Regions from separate parts of the Pseudoalteromonas rubra genome, predicted to be linked through region 1. Evidence: predicted binding sites of a transcription regulator. Region 1 holds the regulator's gene; the other holds the start of a gene.
The links. Region 1 encodes LexA, which represses DNA repair genes until DNA is damaged. Its sites were predicted from a motif close to TACTGTATNNNNATACAGTA; they were not measured.

Region 1 (10,108 bases):
GGTGGTCAGGTAGAGAATACTAAGGCGCTTGAGAGAACTCGGGTGAAGGAACTAGGCAAAATTGTACCGTAACTTCGGGAGAAGGTACGCTCTTACTTGTGAAGACTTCGCGTCGTAAGCAGGCGAGAGCCGCAGTGACCAGGTGGCTGGGACTGTTTATTAAAAACACAGCACTGTGCAAAATCGTAAGATGACGTATACGGTGTGACACCTGCCCGGTGCCGGAAGGTTAATTGATGGGGTTAGCTTAGGCGAAGCTCTTGATCGAAGCCCCGGTAAACGGCGGCCGTAACTATAACGGTCCTAAGGTAGCGAAATTCCTTGTCGGGTAAGTTCCGACCTGCACGAATGGTGTAACCATGGCCACGCTGTCTCCACCCGAGACTCAGTGAAATTGAAATCGCAGTGAAGATGCTGTGTACCCGCGGCTAGACGGAAAGACCCCGTGAACCTTTACTACAGCTTGGCACTGAACATTGACCCTACATGTGTAGGATAGGTGGGAGGCTTTGAAACGCAGTCGCTAGATTGCGTGGAGCCGTCCTTGAAATACCACCCTTGTAGTGTTGATGTTCTAACTTAGGTCCCTAATCGGGATTGAGGACAGTGCCTGGTGGGTAGTTTGACTGGGGCGGTCTCCTCCCAAAGAGTAACGGAGGAGCACGAAGGTTGGCTAAGTACGGTCGGACATCGTACGGTTAGTGTAATGGTAGAAGCCAGCTTAACTGCGAGACAGACACGTCGAGCAGGTACGAAAGTAGGTCATAGTGATCCGGTGGTTCTGAATGGAAGGGCCATCGCTCAACGGATAAAAGGTACTCCGGGGATAACAGGCTGATACCGCCCAAGAGTTCATATCGACGGCGGTGTTTGGCACCTCGATGTCGGCTCATCACATCCTGGGGCTGAAGTCGGTCCCAAGGGTATGGCTGTTCGCCATTTAAAGTGGTACGCGAGCTGGGTTTAGAACGTCGTGAGACAGTTCGGTCCCTATCTGCCGTGGGCGTTTGAGAATTGAGAGGGGCTGCTCCTAGTACGAGAGGACCGGAGTGGACGAACCGCTGGTGTTCGGGTTGTCATGCCAATGGCATTTCCCGGTAGCTACGTTCGGAATCGATAACCGCTGAAAGCATCTAAGCGGGAAGCGAGCCTCGAGATGAGTTCTCACTTTAACTATAAGTTAACTGAAGGGCCGTTGAAGACTACAACGTTGATAGGCGAGATGTGGAAGTGGTGTGAGCCATTGAGCTAACTCGTACTAATTACCCGTGAGGCTTAACCATACAACGCCAAAGTGGTTTTGTTTGTTAGAAGTTAAGAAATAAAGTAGACGATAAGAATTTAATACGCTTTTCCAGATTTTAGTGAGATGTTGATAAACATCTTGCACACAGAATTTCCTGGTGAACATAGCATTTTGGAACCACCTGACCCCATGCCGAACTCAGTAGTGAAACGAAATAGCGCCGATGATAGTGTGGGGTTTCCCATGTGAAAGTAGGACATCGCCAGGGCCTAATAAAAGAAAGCCCGATTCGAAAGAGTCGGGCTTTTTTGCGTTTGAAATTTTAAAAAGCGTCGATGAAGCTGTAGATAGAGTAGCGTTGTCTATTCATCCATGAAGTTGGTATCTAGCAACCTTTGGACACACTTCCTTGTGGAGGGCTCCCGGCGCGTAACGCGTGTTATCGGCGTCCATACCTCGCGTTCATTGCGCTGCGAAGCGGTGCTTCGGTCACAATTCACCCATGTGAAAGCAGGACATTGCCAAGCTCCTAATAAAAGGTCGATGAAAGACATTCATCCATGAATTTCATCGACATTCGTACTTCCATGTACGTCAAACCCGTTGCAGCAATGCAGCTGGTTTTTTGCTATGTGCGATTTAAAAACGTGCCGAGGAAGCCGTAGATAGAATAGCATCGCCTATTCATCCATGAAGTTGGGTTGGATGTTGGAATAGGCCTGCGTTCTCTAAAAAGGCTTATTTCACCTTGCGCAAAGTAAATGCACTCGCGTTGCTCGCTGTCATTGTACTTTACACTTAATTCATCCATGAATTTCATCGACATTCGTACTTCCTTGTACATCAAAGCCCGATTCGAAAGAGTCGGGCATTTTTGCATTTGAAATTTAAAAAAGCGTCGATGAAGCTAGTATCTAGCAGTCTTTGGTGACACTTCCTTGTGGAGGGCTCCTTTTTGCGTTGTGAACAGGTCTGCGTTCTCTAAAATAGCTCATTTCACCTTGCGCAAAGTAAATGCACTCGCGTTGCTCGCTGTCATTGTACTTTACACTTAATTCATCCATGAATCTCATCGACATCCGTATTTCCATGTACGTCAAACCCGTTGCAGCAATACAGCGGTTTTTTTGCTATATGCGATTTAAAAAAGTTGTATAACTTTGCGATCACAAAGCCGAACCCCCGTCATCCCGCACTTGATGTAGGCACTGCTGACAGGCGATACGGAGAGCATGAATGGCAAGTCATCAGTGCAGCAGAGTAAGGAGGAAGTAGGTCCGGAAGCCCCCAATCTCGATACTCTATCGAATGCGTTCAGTGAAACAGAGAAAAACGAGTGTAGCGTTGATTGGTAAGTACCGTTTCACATAGAAGTCGGTTACTTTATACATGATGCTGCAGAGGTGGTGTATTATTAGGCTAGGTAATTGAATACGAGTTTAAGGTTCGCGCAGAATAACCGTTGCGAAAAAATGATAACTGTATATACTCACAGTAAATGCACTGTATGGAAAACCAGTTATATGCGACCACTCACCAAACGACAAGAACAAGTTTTTGAACTCATAAAAGTCTTTATCAAAGATACGGGCATGCCTCCGACTCGGGCTGAGATTGCTGAGTCGCTTGGGTTTCGTAGTGCGAATGCTGCAGAAGAGCATTTAAAAGCGTTAGCGAAGAAAGGTGTTATAGAAATGGTACCAGGTGCAAGCAGGGGAATTCGGCTAGTAGAAAATGAACCTGAACAACTTGGTTTGCCCTTAGTTGGTCGAGTTGCTGCCGGAGAACCTATTCTTGCTCAGGAGCATATTGAGAGTCACTGTTCTGTCGATCCTACAATGTTTCACCCTGCGGCCGATTATTTGTTGCGCGTCAACGGTATGAGTATGAAAAATATTGGCATCATGGATGGGGATCTACTTGCAGTGCACCGTACCCAGGTTGTAAATAATGGCCAGGTTGTCGTCGCACGCGTAGAAGAAGACGTCACGGTTAAGCGCTTTGAAAAGTTAGGAAAGAAAGTCTATCTACATGCAGAAAACGAGGATTTTTCGCCCATTGAAGTTGATTTAGAGCAGCAAAGCTTTTCGGTAGAAGGCCTGGCAGTCGGTGTTATCCGAGGTGATGTTTAAATAATTTCCGTGTGCAGCCTGGTTTTTCTTGACTGGGCTGTTTTTACTTCTTGTATACACTTTCAAGCAACCATATCAATGGTGCTTGTGTATAAGTAACCCCTAACAAACAGCTATTTTTCAACTGTTTCCCAACCTTAAAAACAAAATCTACAAGAGACAAAAACTTGCTAAACGGTCAAATTTTGACTAATTGTTAAATGGTCGTGCAGTACTCATGGGATAACCCAAGTGAAATGACAGTCATCCGATAATAAGAACCATTGCTTCTCACGCTCGAAGCAATTGAGGGAGACGTCTAATGAAAATAGCCAAACTCATCACAATTGCGATGTGTTTATTCGTCAGTGTGGCCACGCTCGCAAGCGACTACAATATGCGTACAGGCGTAACTGACATCAGTAATCAGGTATATCAGTTACACATGACCATCTTCTGGATCTGTTGTGTAATTGGGCTGATTGTCTTTTCAGTTATGTTTTGGGCATTAATCCATCATCGGCGCTCTAAAGGTGCGGAGCCTGCGCAGTTTCATGAAAGTACAAAAGTTGAAATCCTCTGGACCGCTATTCCATTTCTAATTTTGGTTGCGATGGCTGTGCCTGCGACAAAAACACTGATTGCGATGGAAGACACTGATAAGGCAGATCTGACTATCAAAGTAACCGGGTCACAATGGAAGTGGCATTACGAATACTTAGGTCATGACGTCGATTTTTACTCTCTGATGTCCACACCAAGAGCTCAGATAGATAATATGGAAAGTAAGACTGAAAACTATCTGTTGGAGGTCGATAAGCCACTGGTGATCCCGACGGGTAAGAAAGTGCGGTTTTTACTGACTTCTGATGATGTGATCCATTCTTGGTGGGTACCTGATTTTGCGGTAAAAAAAGATGCTAATCCGGGGTTCATTAATGAAGCATGGACGAATGTCAATGAGCCCGGCACCTATCGAGGCCAATGTGCAGAGCTATGCGGCAAAGACCATGGTTTTATGCCTGTTGTCGTAGAAGCCAAGCCCGAGGCGGAATTTCAGGCATGGCTTACCAACGAGAAAGCACAAAGAACACTTGCCGCGCAGCAAGAGGCTGCGCTTTTGGAGCAAACACTTAGCAAAGATGAGTTAATGGCGACTGGAGAGCGTGTTTACATGGCTTACTGCGCAGCATGTCATCAACCCACAGGGCTCGGCCTGCAAGGGGTGTTTCCTGCCTTAAAGGGAAGCGCTATGGTCACCGGCGACCTCCAAGCACATATTGAAATTATTATGGACGGACGCCCTGGCACTGCGATGCAGGCTTTTGCAAAGCAGTTGTCATTAAAAGAAGTCGCTGGAGTTATCACTTACAAAAGAAATAGTTGGGGTAATGATACCGGAGAAGTTATTCAACCTAGCCAAATACAAGCTTACCTTGACGGCAAACAGGAGGAAGCCAAATGACTTCGAGTACACAGCAGGCTGCTCATGAACAAGAGCATGAACATCATGGTCCGGCAACTGGTATCAAGCGTTGGCTTTTTACGACAAATCACAAAGACATAGGATCTTTGTATTTGCTCTTTTCTTTATTGATGTTCCTGATTGGCGGCGGTATGGCCATGGTTATTCGGGCAGAATTATTTCAGCCGGGCCTTCAGCTCGTCGACCCACACTTTTTCAATCAAATGACTACAGTGCATGGGTTGATTATGGTATTTGGTGCTGTGATGCCTGCCTTTACTGGCCTGGCGAACTGGATGGTTCCCATGATGATTGGTGCCCCTGATATGGCATTACCGCGGATGAATAACTGGAGTTTTTGGATTCTGCCGTTTGCCTTTCTCATATTACTTGCTTCATTATTTATGGAAGGTGGCGGCCCTGCGTTTGGCTGGACTTTCTATGCACCACTTTCCACCACTTACAGTAACGACAATACAGCACTGTTTGTTTTCGCTGTGCATATCATGGGAGTAAGCTCCATTATGGGCGCTATCAATGTGATCGTGACGATAGTGAACATGCGTGCGCCAGGTATGACATGGATGAAGCTCCCTCTGTTTGTGTGGACTTGGCTAATTACGGCATTTTTATTAATCGCTGTGATGCCCGTATTAGCGGGTGCCGTTACTATGGTTTTGACAGACAAGTATTTTGGCACGAGCTTCTTCGATGCGGCAGGCGGAGGTGACCCAGTGATGTTCCAGCATATTTTCTGGTTCTTCGGTCACCCGGAAGTATATATTATGATTTTGCCAGCGTTTGGCGTGATTTCTACCATAGTGCCTACTTTCTCAAGAAAGAAGCTTTTTGGATATGCTTCTATGGTATACGCAACCTCCTCCATTGCGCTGTTATCTTTCATCGTGTGGGCACACCATATGTTCACCACCGGTATGCCGTTGGCCGGTGAGCTTTTCTTTATGTATGCGACCATGTTGATCTCTGTGCCTACGGGTGTGAAGGTGTTCAACTGGGTAGCCACAATGTGGCGTGGCTCTATCAGTTTTGAAGTCCCTATGCTATTTGCTATCGCGTTTATTGTATTGTTTACACTCGGTGGTTTTTCCGGGCTGATGCTGGCCATTACCCCTGCCGATTTCCAGTATCACGACACTTATTTTGTGGTCGCACATTTTCACTATGTATTGGTCACGGGGGCGGTCTTCTCAATCATGGCGGCTGCTTACTACTGGTTACCTAAGTGGACTGGTTATATGTATAGCGAGACATTGGCTAAGTGGCATTTTTGGTTGTCTCTGGTGAGTGTGAATATCCTATTTTTCCCAATGCATTTTGTGGGGCTTGCGGGCATGCCGCGACGGATCCCGGATTATGCGCTTCAGTTTGCTGATTTCAATGCCTTGATCAGCATTGGTGGTTTTGCATTTGGCTTATCACAGTTGCTATTTGTGGCTGTGGTGTTTAAGTGCATCGCAGGCGGTCAGCGTGCGCCTGCCAAAGTATGGGATGGTGCAGAAGGGTTGGAGTGGGATGTTGCTTCGCCAGCACCTTACCACACTTTCAGCACGCCACCAGAGGTGAAATGATGCATACCCCGTTACTGAGAAAACTCGTGCTATTGGTTTTGGGTATGTTTGCATTTGCATTTGCCCTGGTACCGCTGTACGACGTGTTCTGTGACATAACGGGCTTGAATGGCAAAGTTGAGTTGACCGCCGCTGAGGCCAGCGAAGAGCAAGACTTGGCAAGGCAGGTCGATGTGAGTTTCACAACCCATACGCAAGGGCAGGCGCCGTTCAAAGTAAAAGCTGCGACATATCAGGTAACAGTGACGCCCGGTACATTAACAGAAGTGAGCTTTACGGCCGAGAATCTGAGTGGAGATGCTCGGGTTATGCAGGCAATTCCGTCTGTTTCACCTGGCATGGCGGCTAAATATCTACACAAGCTCGCGTGCTTTTGCTTTGACCAGCAAAGTATGCAGGCGCGTCAGAAAATGTCGTTTACGCTGCGCTTTTATGTGGATACCGAGCTGCCAACTGACATCGCCGAACTGACTCTTGCCTATACCTTATACGACATCACCGACAAAACAGCGACAGTTATAAGTCCGCTATTGCACCCAGGCACAGCGCTATTCGGTGAGCTCAGGCGTGGCACAGTCGGGGACGATTATGTTCACAGTATACAAGCCGCGGTGTATCAACAAATACGAGGATTAAGTCATGGCTAGTGGTTATGAAAAATACTATGTACCAGAGCAAAGTCCATGGCCCATTGTGGGGGCTGTTGCTTTGTTTGGTGTAGCCGTAGGAGGTGGATTAACGGTGATGAAGAGCCCCGGTGGCCAATTCATTTTGTATGCCGGGATTGGTCTACTGCTGTTTATGTTGGCTGGGTGGTTTCGACATGTTATTCGGGAGTCCCAAGGAGGGCTCTACTCAGCGCAAATGGATCGCTCATTTCGACAGGGGATGGCGTGGTTTATTTTCTCTGAAGTGATGTTTTTCGCCGCGTTTTTTGGGGCCTTGTTGTACGCTCGCATGTTTGCGGTTCCTTGGTTGGGTGGGGCTAGTAATAATGCCATGACACATGAGTTACTGTGGCCAAGCTTCGAAGCTGTGTGGCCATTACTTAACACCCCGGGGGGAGACACAACGCAAGCCATGGGTTGGCAAGGTCTCCCTTTGATAAACACCGTTATTTTATTGATTTCTTCCGTGACACTTCATTTTGCTCATGCTGCGATGGAGCAAGGGCAGAGAAACAAAGTAAAGCTGTTCCTAGGATTAACCATTCTACTGGGTTTTGCATTTTTGGTCTTGCAGATAGAAGAGTATGTTTATGCTTATCAGGATTTAGGACTGACTCTGGAGTCAGGTATCTACGGCAATACTTTCTTTATGCTCACCGGTTTTCACGGTATGCATGTGACACTCGGCGCGATTATCTTGACGATTGTTTGGTTACGGGTGATGAAAGGCCATTTCAGTGAACATAACCACTTTGCGTTTCAGGCCGGTGCTTGGTATTGGCATTTTGTTGATGTGGTTTGGTTGTGCCTGTTTGTATTTGTTTATGTGTTATAAGCCTGGGGCTGGATTGAAATGAAGCCAACCTAACCCTTTTGCAATGAGAATAAGCAATAACACACTTGCTGAAAAAAATACTCTTTTACCCAGGAGCCGGGACATTGACTCACCAGAGTGAGTGCCTTTGAGCATAATAAACAAAGCTCGAAACAAGTTGTAGATGGTGCTGAAAAGCAAAACAATAATAATTAATTTGAGTAGCATGGCATATGACGCAGATAAGTATATGTAGATCAAAGGTTAGCGCATATTGCACGATTTTGGCAGTGTCCCTTGTGGTATGCACATGCCTGGCTCTCTCTGTTTGGCAATGGCAAAGAGCAGCCCAAAAGGCATACCTGCTCGAAAAGCGACAAAGTGGTCAGGTAATTGCCGATTTTAATGCGACCACTGACCTGCAAAATCAACGAGCGTTGGAAGGGCAACAATTTCGATTGCATGGCCATTTTGATGATTCGCGCTATTGGTTGCTCGACAATCAGATTGTTAATGGGACACCTGGCTACGATGTGATTACCCTATTTCGTCCCATCTATAGCGAAGAATGGCTGGTTGTGAACCTTGGGTTTATTCCCGCGACACACAGCCGGGCTGTGTTGCCTCAGGTAGCGCTCCCCAGCTCGTTACAAACCGTGAATGTGGAATTCAAAATAGGCAAGTGGGCTGGCTTTACGTTAGCTACCCAGCCAGACTTGAACACGGCCCAACCTGAGCTGCTCCAATATCTTGACCACGCCTTTTTCGTGGGACAAACACAACGGCCTATTGCCGTGTCCTTAGCTTATGCGTCAGACCAAATCATAAACGATATTCAGCCTCACTATGAAGCCGTTGTGATGGGGCCGGATAAGCACCGGGCTTATGCGTTGCAATGGCTTTTGTTAGCTGTGGCAGCAATGGTCGTCCCCTACTTAGCTTACAAAAGGAAAAGTGATGAATAAGGTGCCTGGATTGTTTTTAGCGTGTTGTATTTTACCTCTGATTGTCGCGTGGGGGGTACTTTGGTCTGGGTGGCAACCAGACAGTACGACTAACAACGGGAGTTTTTTAACGCAGGAGGTTGTACTGAATGTGCCTGTTCAGGCGCACAAGTCATGGTTTATTGCGTTAAGTCAGCCTGACGATTGCACTCAGCTATGTTTGGGCCAGCAGGCCTTAATGGAGCAGCTTACTGTGGCATTGGGTAAGCACCGTCAGCAAGTCGGTTTGCTCTTGTTAGGTCAAGGGCAAAGTGACAAAGCCAGCGTGTTACCCGAAGTACCGTCTTTATCACCGGGGGCATTCTATTTGGTCGATAAACGTGGATTGGTGGTGCTTGAGTATTTACCACAGCAAGATCAAACCGCTAACCGGGTATTGCTTAAAGGGTTGTTGAAGGATTTGAAAAAGCTGCTGTCTTATGAGCGAAGTAGTTCAGGAGGTAAGTCATGACACAAAGTTTTAAAAAATTGGTGCTCATGTCGGCACTGCTAGCAGCGCTGGTTGTGTCCTTGGGGGCTTATACCAGACTAAGCAATGCAGGTTTGGGGTGCCCGGATTGGCCTGGGTGCTATGGGTTTTTGACGGTGCCGAACGAAGCGCATGAGTTGGTGTCAGCACAACAGCAGTTTCCCGGTAGCGAAGTACACCAAAAGAAAGCTTGGATCGAAATGATCCACAGATATTTTGCTGGTAGCTTAGGTTTGGTTGTTGCTGCAATTTTCTTTATGGCGCTGCGTCAGCCCAACTACGGTGCAAGTGTCAGAGGTTTGTCGACATTACTGGTTGTATTAATTGTGTTTCAGGCACTACTCGGCATGTGGACCGTGACAATGAATTTGCAGCCCCTGATAGTGATGGGCCACTTGCTAGGCGGGTTCACCATACTGAGTTTATTAACTTTGCTTTGGCTCAGGGCCAGTCAGCCAGCGACTGTCGTCATTCCTCATGCCACTGGATTGAAAGTGATGACGCTGGTAGTACTTACAGTGTTGGTATTACAAATTGCATTAGGTGGGTGGCTTGCCGCGAATTATGCTGCACCACACTGTCGTGGATTGCCATTGTGTGAGAACGGAGAGTTGTTCTCACTGAGCAGCCTATTTCAGCTACCGCATTCTTCTGCCAGTTACGAATTTGGTGTTTTGCCTTTTGAAACTCGCTTGTCTATTCATCTGGTCCATCGGCTTTGGGCTATGGTGACACTCATCGC
Region 2 (10,108 bases), 1.2 Mb from region 1:
TATTCTGGTGTCGGTTTCAAAAGCGGGCAGCACAGTATTTTGGCATCAGACAGGTAAAGGTGATAGCGAACAGGAACGGGCACATCCTGCGCAACTTTGTGCTGTGATGCTGCTGGTATTGTGCACACCGTTAATGGTGATTTTTGCGGGTCCATTGAGTGAATATGCGCTACTGGCAGCTCAGGAGTTACATGATTTCACCGGGTTACTGCAAGACGTGTTGGGAGGAGTAAACTAAATGCGTTTGGAAGCAAAATATAGATGGTTGCCAACGCCGTTCCGCAGCCTGATGTTATTTATCGTGTGGTTATTGCTCAATAACACGGTTGCACCGGGACATTTGATCTTGGGGGCTATTCTGGCTGTCGCAATTCCGCTGGCTACTTTTCCATTTCGTACTAAACAGCCTTTGGTACTGAAACCGGGCAAGGCACTGCAATATTTGTTGATGGTTTTGTACGACATCTTAATGGCAAATATCGAAGTTGCCATTAAAATCCTGGGGCCAACTCGAAAGCTGAAGCCCGGGTTTATCAAAGTGCCAATTGATTTAGCACAGTCGATGCCGATTACTATTTTGGCCAGCACAGTGTCTCTTACACCTGGCACTGTAAGTGCCGAGGTCTATCCTTGGCCTGAAGATATGGCGGAAGATGCTGAACCGCAGCAACGTTATTTGTTGATCCATGTGCTTGACTTGGACGACGAAGCTGAGTTGATCGACACGATTAAAACGCGTTATGAAAAACCCATTAAGGAGATCTTTGCATGTTAGAGACGGTGATTTTGATTGTCTTTGCGATGATCGGTGTGTCTTTGTTACTAAATTTGTGGCGACTGGTCGTTGGGCCTTCCATTCCAGATCGTATACTCGCTTTGGATACTATGTACATCAATACCATTGCATTGATAGTACTTTACGGCATGAATATGGGCACGTCGCTGTATTTTGAGGCGGCGTTGTTGATAGCTTTGCTTGGCTTTGTGAGTACAGTGGCTGTCTGTAAGTACTTGCTGCGCGGCGATATCATTGAATAGGAGCACCGAATGATGGAATGGGTTATTTCATTACTATTATTGTTAGGCGGTAGCCTGATTTTGGTAGGGTCGATCGGTTTGGTAAAAATGCCCGATTTCTTTATGCGTTTGCATGGCCCAACAAAAGCAACCACTCTGGGTATGGCGTGTCTGCTATTTGCTGCCATGGCCTACTATGGGTTTTACGGTGAAGGTGTCAGTGTGAAAGAGATACTCATCTCAATGTTCTTACTAATTACCGCCCCTATCAGTGGCTACATGTTAATTAAATCAGCTATCCACCATAGGTTAGATAGCATTGAGTCGACTCGTGGCAAAGATAATATCGAGGAAGACTAAGCCACCTTCTAAATATGAGCCGCTGCTGCGTTTAAGCGGCGGCTCCTCTCCTTGTATACCCATTCGATAAAAACTACTGAGCTACCGTTTTTCCCGTCACATCGTTATAGTGCTAGGCAAGTGTGTAAATAATGCACTATTTGTATTTGGCGTAAAAAAAATATCTGAATAGTGTAGTCATAATTGCTTAAAGCTGTCATTTTAGAATACGCAAGAGAGCGTAACTTTTGCTAAAGTTACCCTAATAAACAATTGTTTGTGAGTGTTTTATATGCAGCATATGTCCATCAAGAAAAAGCTTATCCTGTTTGTTATTACTTTGGTTACAACCCTTGTTGCTTTGTTGGTATCAACTATGTGGATGAACCTGCAAAAAGAAAACAAAGTACAAAGCGCACAGCTTCGGGAGCTGGCATATCAAGAGATCAGAACGGGCTTAACTGCAAAGGGGCAATATTATGCGCAACAGGTTGCCGAGTTTATAAACTCGGCATATCGTGTGCCTTATACTTTGGCTGGAGCATTGAAGGAAACCTCTGTCCAAGACCCGCTCGAACGCACTCAGGTACGGGATCTGGTAGCGGGTGCATTAAAGCAAAATCAATTTGTATCCTCCATGTATGCGCAGTTTGAGCCAAACGGCTATGACCAACAAGACCGGGAGCATGCATCAGGCGCGAGTCACTCGACCCCGGGAGAGGGAACTCTTGAGTTATATTTCACGCGCGACTCAAGCGGCATTACTCAGCAGCAAATTGAGTCAGCAGCTGACAAGTACTTAGATAAACGTAACGAGTTTGGTTTGCGAGAGGCTGAATGGTATCTGTGCGCACGTGACAGTGTTGCACCGTGTATTATGGAACCCTATCTTTATGAAATTTCTCCGGGTAACAAAATGCTGATGACGTCACTAACGGTGCCGGTAGACATCAATGGGCGTTTTCAGGGGTTGGTTGGTGTGGATGTGAATTTACCCATTTTCCAGCAGTTAGTAGACGAGTTATCCGACTCTCTTTACCAAGGCCAGGCGAAAGTGACTTTACTCAGTAACCTAGGCTTGGTAGTGGGTGCCAGTCATTACGATAAACTTGCCAGGCCCCTGAAAGAATCCATTAACTCAGGTGTGGCAGATAAACTGCTGAAATTACATCAGACCGGTGGTTTTAGTGAGATGGGTGATATGCTTGCTATTGCGGTCCCTATTGACATTGAGCTTGCCAATACAACCTGGTCTTTAGTGATTGAATTGCCCAAGGAGGTTGCATTGGCCTCAATAATCCAAATAGAACAGCAGATTGAAGCATCGACTAATTCATTAGGGCGTTGGATGCTGCTGTTGGGAACTCTGGTTGCTGCAGCTGCCTTGGGTCTGGCGCTCGCATTGATCAATACCATTGTTGGTCCTCTAACTCATATTGAGGAACGGGTTGAGAGTTTGGCCTCCAGCGAGGGTGACCTGACTCATAAGCTTGAGGTAAGCCACCATGCTGAGTTGATATCCCTGGCGCATGGCTTTAATCGTTTCACTGAAAAACTAAGAAGCATGATTATTGACCTCAAAGAGTTGGCTGAGGAGTCATATACTCAATCACATAAGACCACAGAAGCCGCGATCAATATCAAAAACAAGGTATCGAATCAGCATCTTGAAATAGACAGTGTCGTTACTGCCATCAACGAGTTAAGTGCAACGGCGACAGAAGTGGCCAGGGCATCAGAAAAAGCGGCTTTGAGTACAAATCATGCTGTTGAGACGGTCCAGAGTAGTGAGCGCAGTATAGTCAGAACGACAGAGACCGTGCAGGAAATTGCTGAGCAGGTTTTAGACGCCAAAAATGCATTCGGTAAAGTCTCTGAGCGCAGCGGTGATATCTCCAAAATTCTGGATGTGATCCGAGCCATTGCAGAGCAAACAAACCTACTGGCACTTAATGCTGCAATAGAAGCGGCTCGAGCTGGAGAGCAAGGCCGGGGCTTTGCTGTGGTTGCTGACGAAGTCAGGGCGCTGGCCTCAAAGACACAAGCTTCAACGGATGACATCAGCAAGCTGATCGACAACCTTCAGAGCGAAGTGACTGGCTCTGAGCATATCATTGAAAGAACGGTCAGCCAAGGTGAGCAGGCGGTTTCGTACTGCCAGGAATCTGCTGAGCTGATGAGTAGTTTAGTGGGAGAGTTAAGTAGCATTTCGAATGAAGTAACACAAATCGCGACGGCAGCAGAAGAGCAAAGTATGGTGACTGAGGAAATCAGCACTAACACGACGGGTATTTCTGATGCGGCGGCTGAGTTGTCTGGTTTTGCGGATGAGGTAGAGCAAGCTGCGAGTGCAATGACCTATATTGTGGAGCAAAAGCACAAGCAATTGAACTTGCTTAAAACCTAAGTTTTTGCCCGTGGATCATGGTTGGATACATTACTCTAGACAGTTCGGTTAAGCTCGGTGCTGGCAATTGCTGTTAGAGTTGACTATCATAACTGTAAATACATACAGTTGTTTGAAGAATGAAACTTTATATTGCCGAAAAACCCTCTCTGGGCAGAGCTATCGCAGATGTTTTACCTAAACCACACAAAAAACATGAAGGCTATATTGAGTTAGCCAATGGAGATTGTGTTACCTGGTGTATTGGTCATTTGTTAGAACAAGCCGCGCCTGAGGACTATGATCCAAAATATAAGAAATGGCAAATGGCGCATTTGCCCATTGTACCGGAACATTGGCAGTTCAAGGCAAAGCCCAAAACAAAAAAACAACTGAGTATTGTGAAAAAGCTTGTCAAACAGGCTGACAGCCTGGTCCATGCGGGCGATCCAGATAGAGAAGGTCAGTTACTCGTTGATGAGGTGCTTCAGGAAGCGAAGTTATCCGAGCGTAAAAAACAGTCGACTCAGCGACTTCTGATCAGCGACTTAAACCCATCGGCGGTAAAAAAAGCGTTAAATCAAATGCGTGCTAATCAGGAATTCGTCCCTTTAAGTGTGTCTGCTTTAGCCAGAGCGCGGGCGGATTGGCTGTATGGTATGAACCTGACAAGAGCTTATACATTGGTAGGACAAAAAGCGGGTTTTCAAGGCGTGCTCTCGGTTGGCAGGGTACAAACGCCTGTTCTTGGGTTGGTTGTGAGGCGTGACATGGAAATCGGCAATTTTGTGTCTAAACCCTTTTTTGAAGTATTGGCCCACGTTCGAAAAAGTGATGGAAGTGAGTTCAGTGCGAAGTGGAAACCCAGTGAAGCTTGCCAGCCATATATGGATGAAGAAGGCCGGGTGTTGGTGAAAGGTTTGGCTGAAAATGTGGCAGCAAGGATCCATGCTCAAGATGCGCAAGTCAAGAAAATAGAAGCAAAGCCCAAAAAGCATAACCCCCCTTTGCCCTACAACTTGTCTGCATTGCAAATTGATGCGAACAAACGATTTGGTATGTCCGCAAAGCAGGTATTGGATGTTTGTCAGGCGCTTTATGAAAAGCACAAACTGATTACGTATCCCCGCTCTGATAATCGATATTTACCGGCAGGTCATTTCGCTGAGGCCTCCCTGGTGCTTGGGGCTGCGTTAAATAATCAAGGGCTAACGGAAGAGAAGGTGGCCGACGCCAATCTCAGCCTGAAAAGTAAATGCTGGAACGACGCTAAAGTTGAGGCACATCACGCCATCATTCCAACAGCAAAGAAATTAAAAACGGCTCAGTTAGGTCAATATGAACTGCAAGTTTATCAATTGATAAGTACCCAGTATCTTGCGCAGTTTTATCCAGCCTATCGATATACTGAGACTAGAGTCGAGTTAGAAATTGCCGGTGGTGTGTTTGTAGCAAAAGCAGAACAAATCGTAGAGCTAGGCTTTAAGCGGTTATTCAAAACAGAAGAAAAGAAACAAGTTATTTTGCCTCAGTTAGAATTGGGTGAGCTATTACACTGCTTTAAAGGAGAAGTGATTGAGAAACATACCCAACCACCCAGTCATTTTACAGAAGCAACCTTGCTAAGTGCGATGACAGGTATTGCCAGGTTTGTCGCCAATACTGAGATCAAAAAAGTGCTAAAAGAAACCGATGGACTGGGCACGGAAGCAACCCGAGCCGGGATTATCGACTTGTTGTTCAAAAGAGGATTTTTACAACGCAATGGTAAGAGTATCCGATCAACAGAGCTAGGAGTAGCTCTGATAAAGACGTTACCTGAAGATGTTTCTTTGCCTGACAGAACGGCTTTGTGGGAATCGCAGCTGGCGAAAATTGCGATGAAAGAGCAGCCTTACCAAACTTTTATGAACCCTCTTGAAAAGGAAATCGCAGGTTTTATTGAGCGTGCCTGTGTAAGTGACAGTACATTATTCACTGGACTAAAAAGCAGCAGAGCTGGTTCGAAACCTTCATTTTCTATAAAAAGGTCGAGGAAGCGTGCCTCAACGAAAAGTAGTCGTCGAAAATCAGCAGCGTAATCAGATTTTAAATTTGCCTTGCAATTAATGAGGATGTCACCATATAAATAACCAAATATCATAGCTGGTTTGAACATGGAAAATAAAATTTCACTTACACCGGAAAACATCCAACAGGTTTTAGCATCTGGGGATCCAGAAAAACTCGTATTAATGACCTTCTTCAGTGCACAAGAGCCCAACTGTCTTGCGCAAGCTGATATTCTTGATGCGCTTGCGCAGCAATATCCGAATAACTTGGTGGTGGCAACAGTTGATTGTGATCAGCAGCAAATGCTTGCTTCCCAGCTAGCGCAACAAGTCGGCCTTCAGGCGTTGCCGACATTGGTAATTCTAAAAGGGGGCACGCCTGTCGATGTGCTACCTGGAGCTAAGTCACAGGAAGAGATTTCCAAAGTGCTTTCTGAGAATTTGCCTTCTCCAGAATTGATTTTACTTGATCAGGCTAAGCAAGCTCTTGCCAGTGGCGAGTTGAATGAGGCATTTGCTTTGGCTAAGCAAGCTTATGGCGTAGCAAGAGAAAACCCAAGAGTTTTATTGGTATTTGCAGATATCTGTATCCAGATAAAGAAAGTAGAAGAGGCTGAGGCGCTACTAGGATCTGTACCAGAAGAAGCTCGGGATGCGTATTTCACCAATTTAAGTTCTAAACTTGAGCAAGCAAAAGAAGCTCAGGAATCACCTGAACTTAAGCGACTGTTGGCTGAAGTCGAATCTGCGCCGGACGATCTGTCTGTATTGTGCCAGTTAGCTCAGGCCCAGGTTGATGCGGGTAAAAAAGCAGATGCATTGGAAAGCCTGCTTACTGTACTAAGAAAAGACATGAACTTTGGAGAAGCTAAAAAGGGCTACCTGGACATTATTGCATCATTGCCAGAAGGTGATGAGGTAGCAATGCGTTACCGTCGTAAGCTTTACAGTCTTTTATACTAATCATTTCTATTTTTGAATATGGCGCTAAAAAAAGCGTCATATTTTCTTGCGTCTCTTCTGAAATGTACAATACTTAGATTCCCTAGCAATTGTTTTGTGTCAAATGGGTGAATATTTGATGACAAAACCAGCAATTTAGATGTGTTTAGTACGTAATTTGATCAAAGGTGTGGTTTTTATCACTTTCCTTCAAAAAAAGGTTGCGTCGGGTTTCGATTTCCCTATAATGCGCATCCACCGACACGGAGCACAACGCTGAAAAGCAACGAGTTAAGTGAAGGGAAAGCCAAACGGAAAGCTTAATTAAGAAAAATTAAATTTTCTAGTTGACTTTAAAAGTGAAGCGGTTAATATTGCGCTCCACTTCGCAGCGAGGCTTCGGTAACTAACGAAGTTTAGTTACATCGTTCTTTAAAAATATGAAGCAATCATCTGTGTGGGCACTCGTACGGATTGAGTTCTAACAGCGGATTTCAGTTTACTGAATGACGCACAAAAATTTAGAGTCTCAATTGAACTGAGTGACCAACGGAATAAACATAGTTTATTCAGCACAGTCAATTCGATATCTCATCTTTTATAGGTGGGAAATAAAAATCAGAATTCAATGAGCACGAAACTTCGGTTTCAAAAAACTTTTAATTGAAGAGTTTGATCATGGCTCAGATTGAACGCTGGCGGCAGGCCTAACACATGCAAGTCGAGCGGTAACATTTCTAGCTTGCTAGAAGATGACGAGCGGCGGACGGGTGAGTAATGCTTGGGAACATGCCTTTAGGTGGGGGACAACCATTGGAAACGATGGCTAATACCGCATAATGTCTACGGACCAAAGGGGGCTTCGGCTCTCGCCTTTAGATTGGCCCAAGTGGGATTAGCTAGTTGGTAAGGTAACGGCTTACCAAGGCGACGATCCCTAGCTGGTTTGAGAGGATGATCAGCCACACTGGAACTGAGACACGGTCCAGACTCCTACGGGAGGCAGCAGTGGGGAATATTGCACAATGGGCGCAAGCCTGATGCAGCCATGCCGCGTGTGTGAAGAAGGCCTTCGGGTTGTAAAGCACTTTCAGTCAGGAGGAAAGGTTAGTAGTTAATACCTGCTAGCTGTGACGTTACTGACAGAAGAAGCACCGGCTAACTCCGTGCCAGCAGCCGCGGTAATACGGAGGGTGCGAGCGTTAATCGGAATTACTGGGCGTAAAGCGTACGCAGGCGGTTTGTTAAGCGAGATGTGAAAGCCCCGGGCTTAACCTGGGAACTGCATTTCGAACTGGCAAACTAGAGTGTGATAGAGGGTGGTAGAATTTCAGGTGTAGCGGTGAAATGCGTAGAGATCTGAAGGAATACCGATGGCGAAGGCAGCCACCTGGGTCAACACTGACGCTCATGTACGAAAGCGTGGGGAGCAAACAGGATTAGATACCCTGGTAGTCCACGCCGTAAACGATGTCTACTAGGAGCTGGGGTCTTCGGACAACTTTTCCAAAGCTAACGCATTAAGTAGACCGCCTGGGGAGTACGGCCGCAAGGTTAAAACTCAAATGAATTGACGGGGGCCCGCACAAGCGGTGGAGCATGTGGTTTAATTCGATGCAACGCGAAGAACCTTACCTACACTTGACATACAGAGAACTTACCAGAGATGGTTTGGTGCCTTCGGGAACTCTGATACAGGTGCTGCATGGCTGTCGTCAGCTCGTGTTGTGAGATGTTGGGTTAAGTCCCGCAACGAGCGCAACCCTTATCCTTAGTTGCCAGCGATTCGGTCGGGAACTCTAAGGAGACTGCCGGTGATAAACCGGAGGAAGGTGGGGACGACGTCAAGTCATCATGGCCCTTACGTGTAGGGCTACACACGTGCTACAATGGCATATACAGAGTGCTGCGAACTAGCGATAGTAAGCGAATCACTTAAAGTATGTCGTAGTCCGGATTGGAGTCTGCAACTCGACTCCATGAAGTCGGAATCGCTAGTAATCGCGGATCAGAATGCCGCGGTGAATACGTTCCCGGGCCTTGTACACACCGCCCGTCACACCATGGGAGTGGGTTGCTCCAGAAGTGGATAGCTTAACCTTCGGGAGGGCGTTCACCACGGAGTGATTCATGACTGGGGTGAAGTCGTAACAAGGTAGCCCTAGGGGAACCTGGGGCTGGATCACCTCCTTATCGACTTAGAACTAATTTGTTCGAAGTGTCCACACAGATGATTGTTGCTTAGTAAGGTAACTTACTGAGTGATATTGCTCTTTAAAAATTTGGAAAGCTGATATTAAATTCTCGGAATGACAATGAAAATTGTTGTTCTATAGAGTTTTCGAAAGAAAAATGCCGATAAATTCGAAAGGATTTATTAGCGTCTACTTTAGTATTACTTAACTTCTGGCGAAGTTAAAACTGTCTTTGACACTACAATTCAAAACTATTTTGGGTTGTATGGTTAAGTGACTAAGCGTACACGGTGGATGCCTTGGCAGTTGGAGGCGATGAAGGACGTACTAACTTGCGATAAGCCTAGTTGAGCCAGTAAGAGGCGCTTGAGACTAGGATTTCCGAATGGGGAAACCCGGCCCTTTGGGTCATCATGCAGTGAATACATAGCTGTATGAAGCGAACGCGGAGAACTGAAACATCTAAGTACCCGTAGGAAAAGAAATCAACCGAGATTCCGAAAGTAGCGGCGAGCGAAATCGGATTAGCCCTTAAGCTTTAATGTAGTTAGTGGAACATTCTGGAAAGTATGACGATACAGGGTGACAGTCCCGTACACGACAACTTATTTAAAGTGAAATCGAGTAGGTCGGAGCACGTGAAACTTTGACTGAATATGGGGGGACCATCCTCCAAGGCTAAATACTCCCAACTGACCGATAGTGAACCAGTACCGTGAGGGAAAGGCGAAAAGAACCCCTGTGAGGGGAGTGAAATAGAACCTGAAACCGTGTACGTACAAGCAGTAGGAGCCCTTCGAGGGTGACTGCGTACCTTTTGTATAATGGGTCAGCGACTTATATTCTGTAGCAAGGTTAACCATTTAGGGGAGCCGTAGCGAAAGCGAGTCTTAACTGGGCGCTTAAGTTGCAGGGTATAGACCCGAAACCCGGTGATCTAGCCATGGGCAGGTTGAAGGTCAGGTAACACTGACTGGAGGACCGAACCCACTAACGTTGAAAAGTTAGGGGATGACCTGTGGCTGGGAGTGAAAGGCTAATCAAACCGGGAGATAGCTGGTTCTCCCCGAAATCTATTTAGGTAGAGCCTCGGACGAATACTTACGGGGGTAGAGCACTGTTAAGGCTAGGGGGTCATCCCGACTTACCAACCCTTTGCAAACTCCGAATACCGTAAA

Region 2: the regulator LexA is predicted to act here: its motif matches at 3,854-3,873, upstream of AT705_RS18425 (DNA topoisomerase III).

What each region holds. Positions count from the first base shown of each region.
Region 1 covers NZ_CP013611.1:3,109,475-3,119,582, forward strand. The annotation lists rRNA gene AT705_RS13515 (23S ribosomal RNA) at 1-1,283, shown strand, start outside; rRNA gene rrf (5S ribosomal RNA) at 1,400-1,514, shown strand; gene AT705_RS25970 (hypothetical protein) at 2,479-2,601, shown strand; gene lexA (transcriptional repressor LexA) at 2,770-3,378, shown strand; gene coxB (cytochrome c oxidase subunit II) at 3,710-4,822, shown strand; gene ctaD (cytochrome c oxidase subunit I) at 4,819-6,411, shown strand; partial or broken gene AT705_RS13540 (cytochrome c oxidase assembly protein) at 6,408-6,917, shown strand; gene AT705_RS13545 (cytochrome c oxidase subunit 3) at 7,051-7,914, shown strand; gene AT705_RS24940 (DUF2909 domain-containing protein) at 7,909-8,121, opposite strand; gene AT705_RS13550 (SURF1 family protein) at 8,193-8,858, shown strand; gene AT705_RS13555 (hypothetical protein) at 8,851-9,348, shown strand; gene AT705_RS13560 (COX15/CtaA family protein) at 9,345-10,108, shown strand, end outside.
Region 2 covers NZ_CP013611.1:4,297,030-4,307,137, forward strand. The annotation lists gene AT705_RS18400 (monovalent cation/H+ antiporter subunit D) at 1-238, shown strand, start outside; gene AT705_RS18405 (Na+/H+ antiporter subunit E) at 239-775, shown strand; gene AT705_RS18410 (K+/H+ antiporter subunit F) at 769-1,038, shown strand; gene AT705_RS18415 (Na+/H+ antiporter subunit G) at 1,048-1,377, shown strand; gene AT705_RS18420 (methyl-accepting chemotaxis protein) at 1,649-3,763, shown strand; gene AT705_RS18425 (DNA topoisomerase III) at 3,883-5,823, shown strand; gene AT705_RS18430 (tetratricopeptide repeat protein) at 5,899-6,756, shown strand; rRNA gene AT705_RS18435 (16S ribosomal RNA) at 7,396-8,928, shown strand; rRNA gene AT705_RS18440 (23S ribosomal RNA) at 9,198-10,108, shown strand, end outside.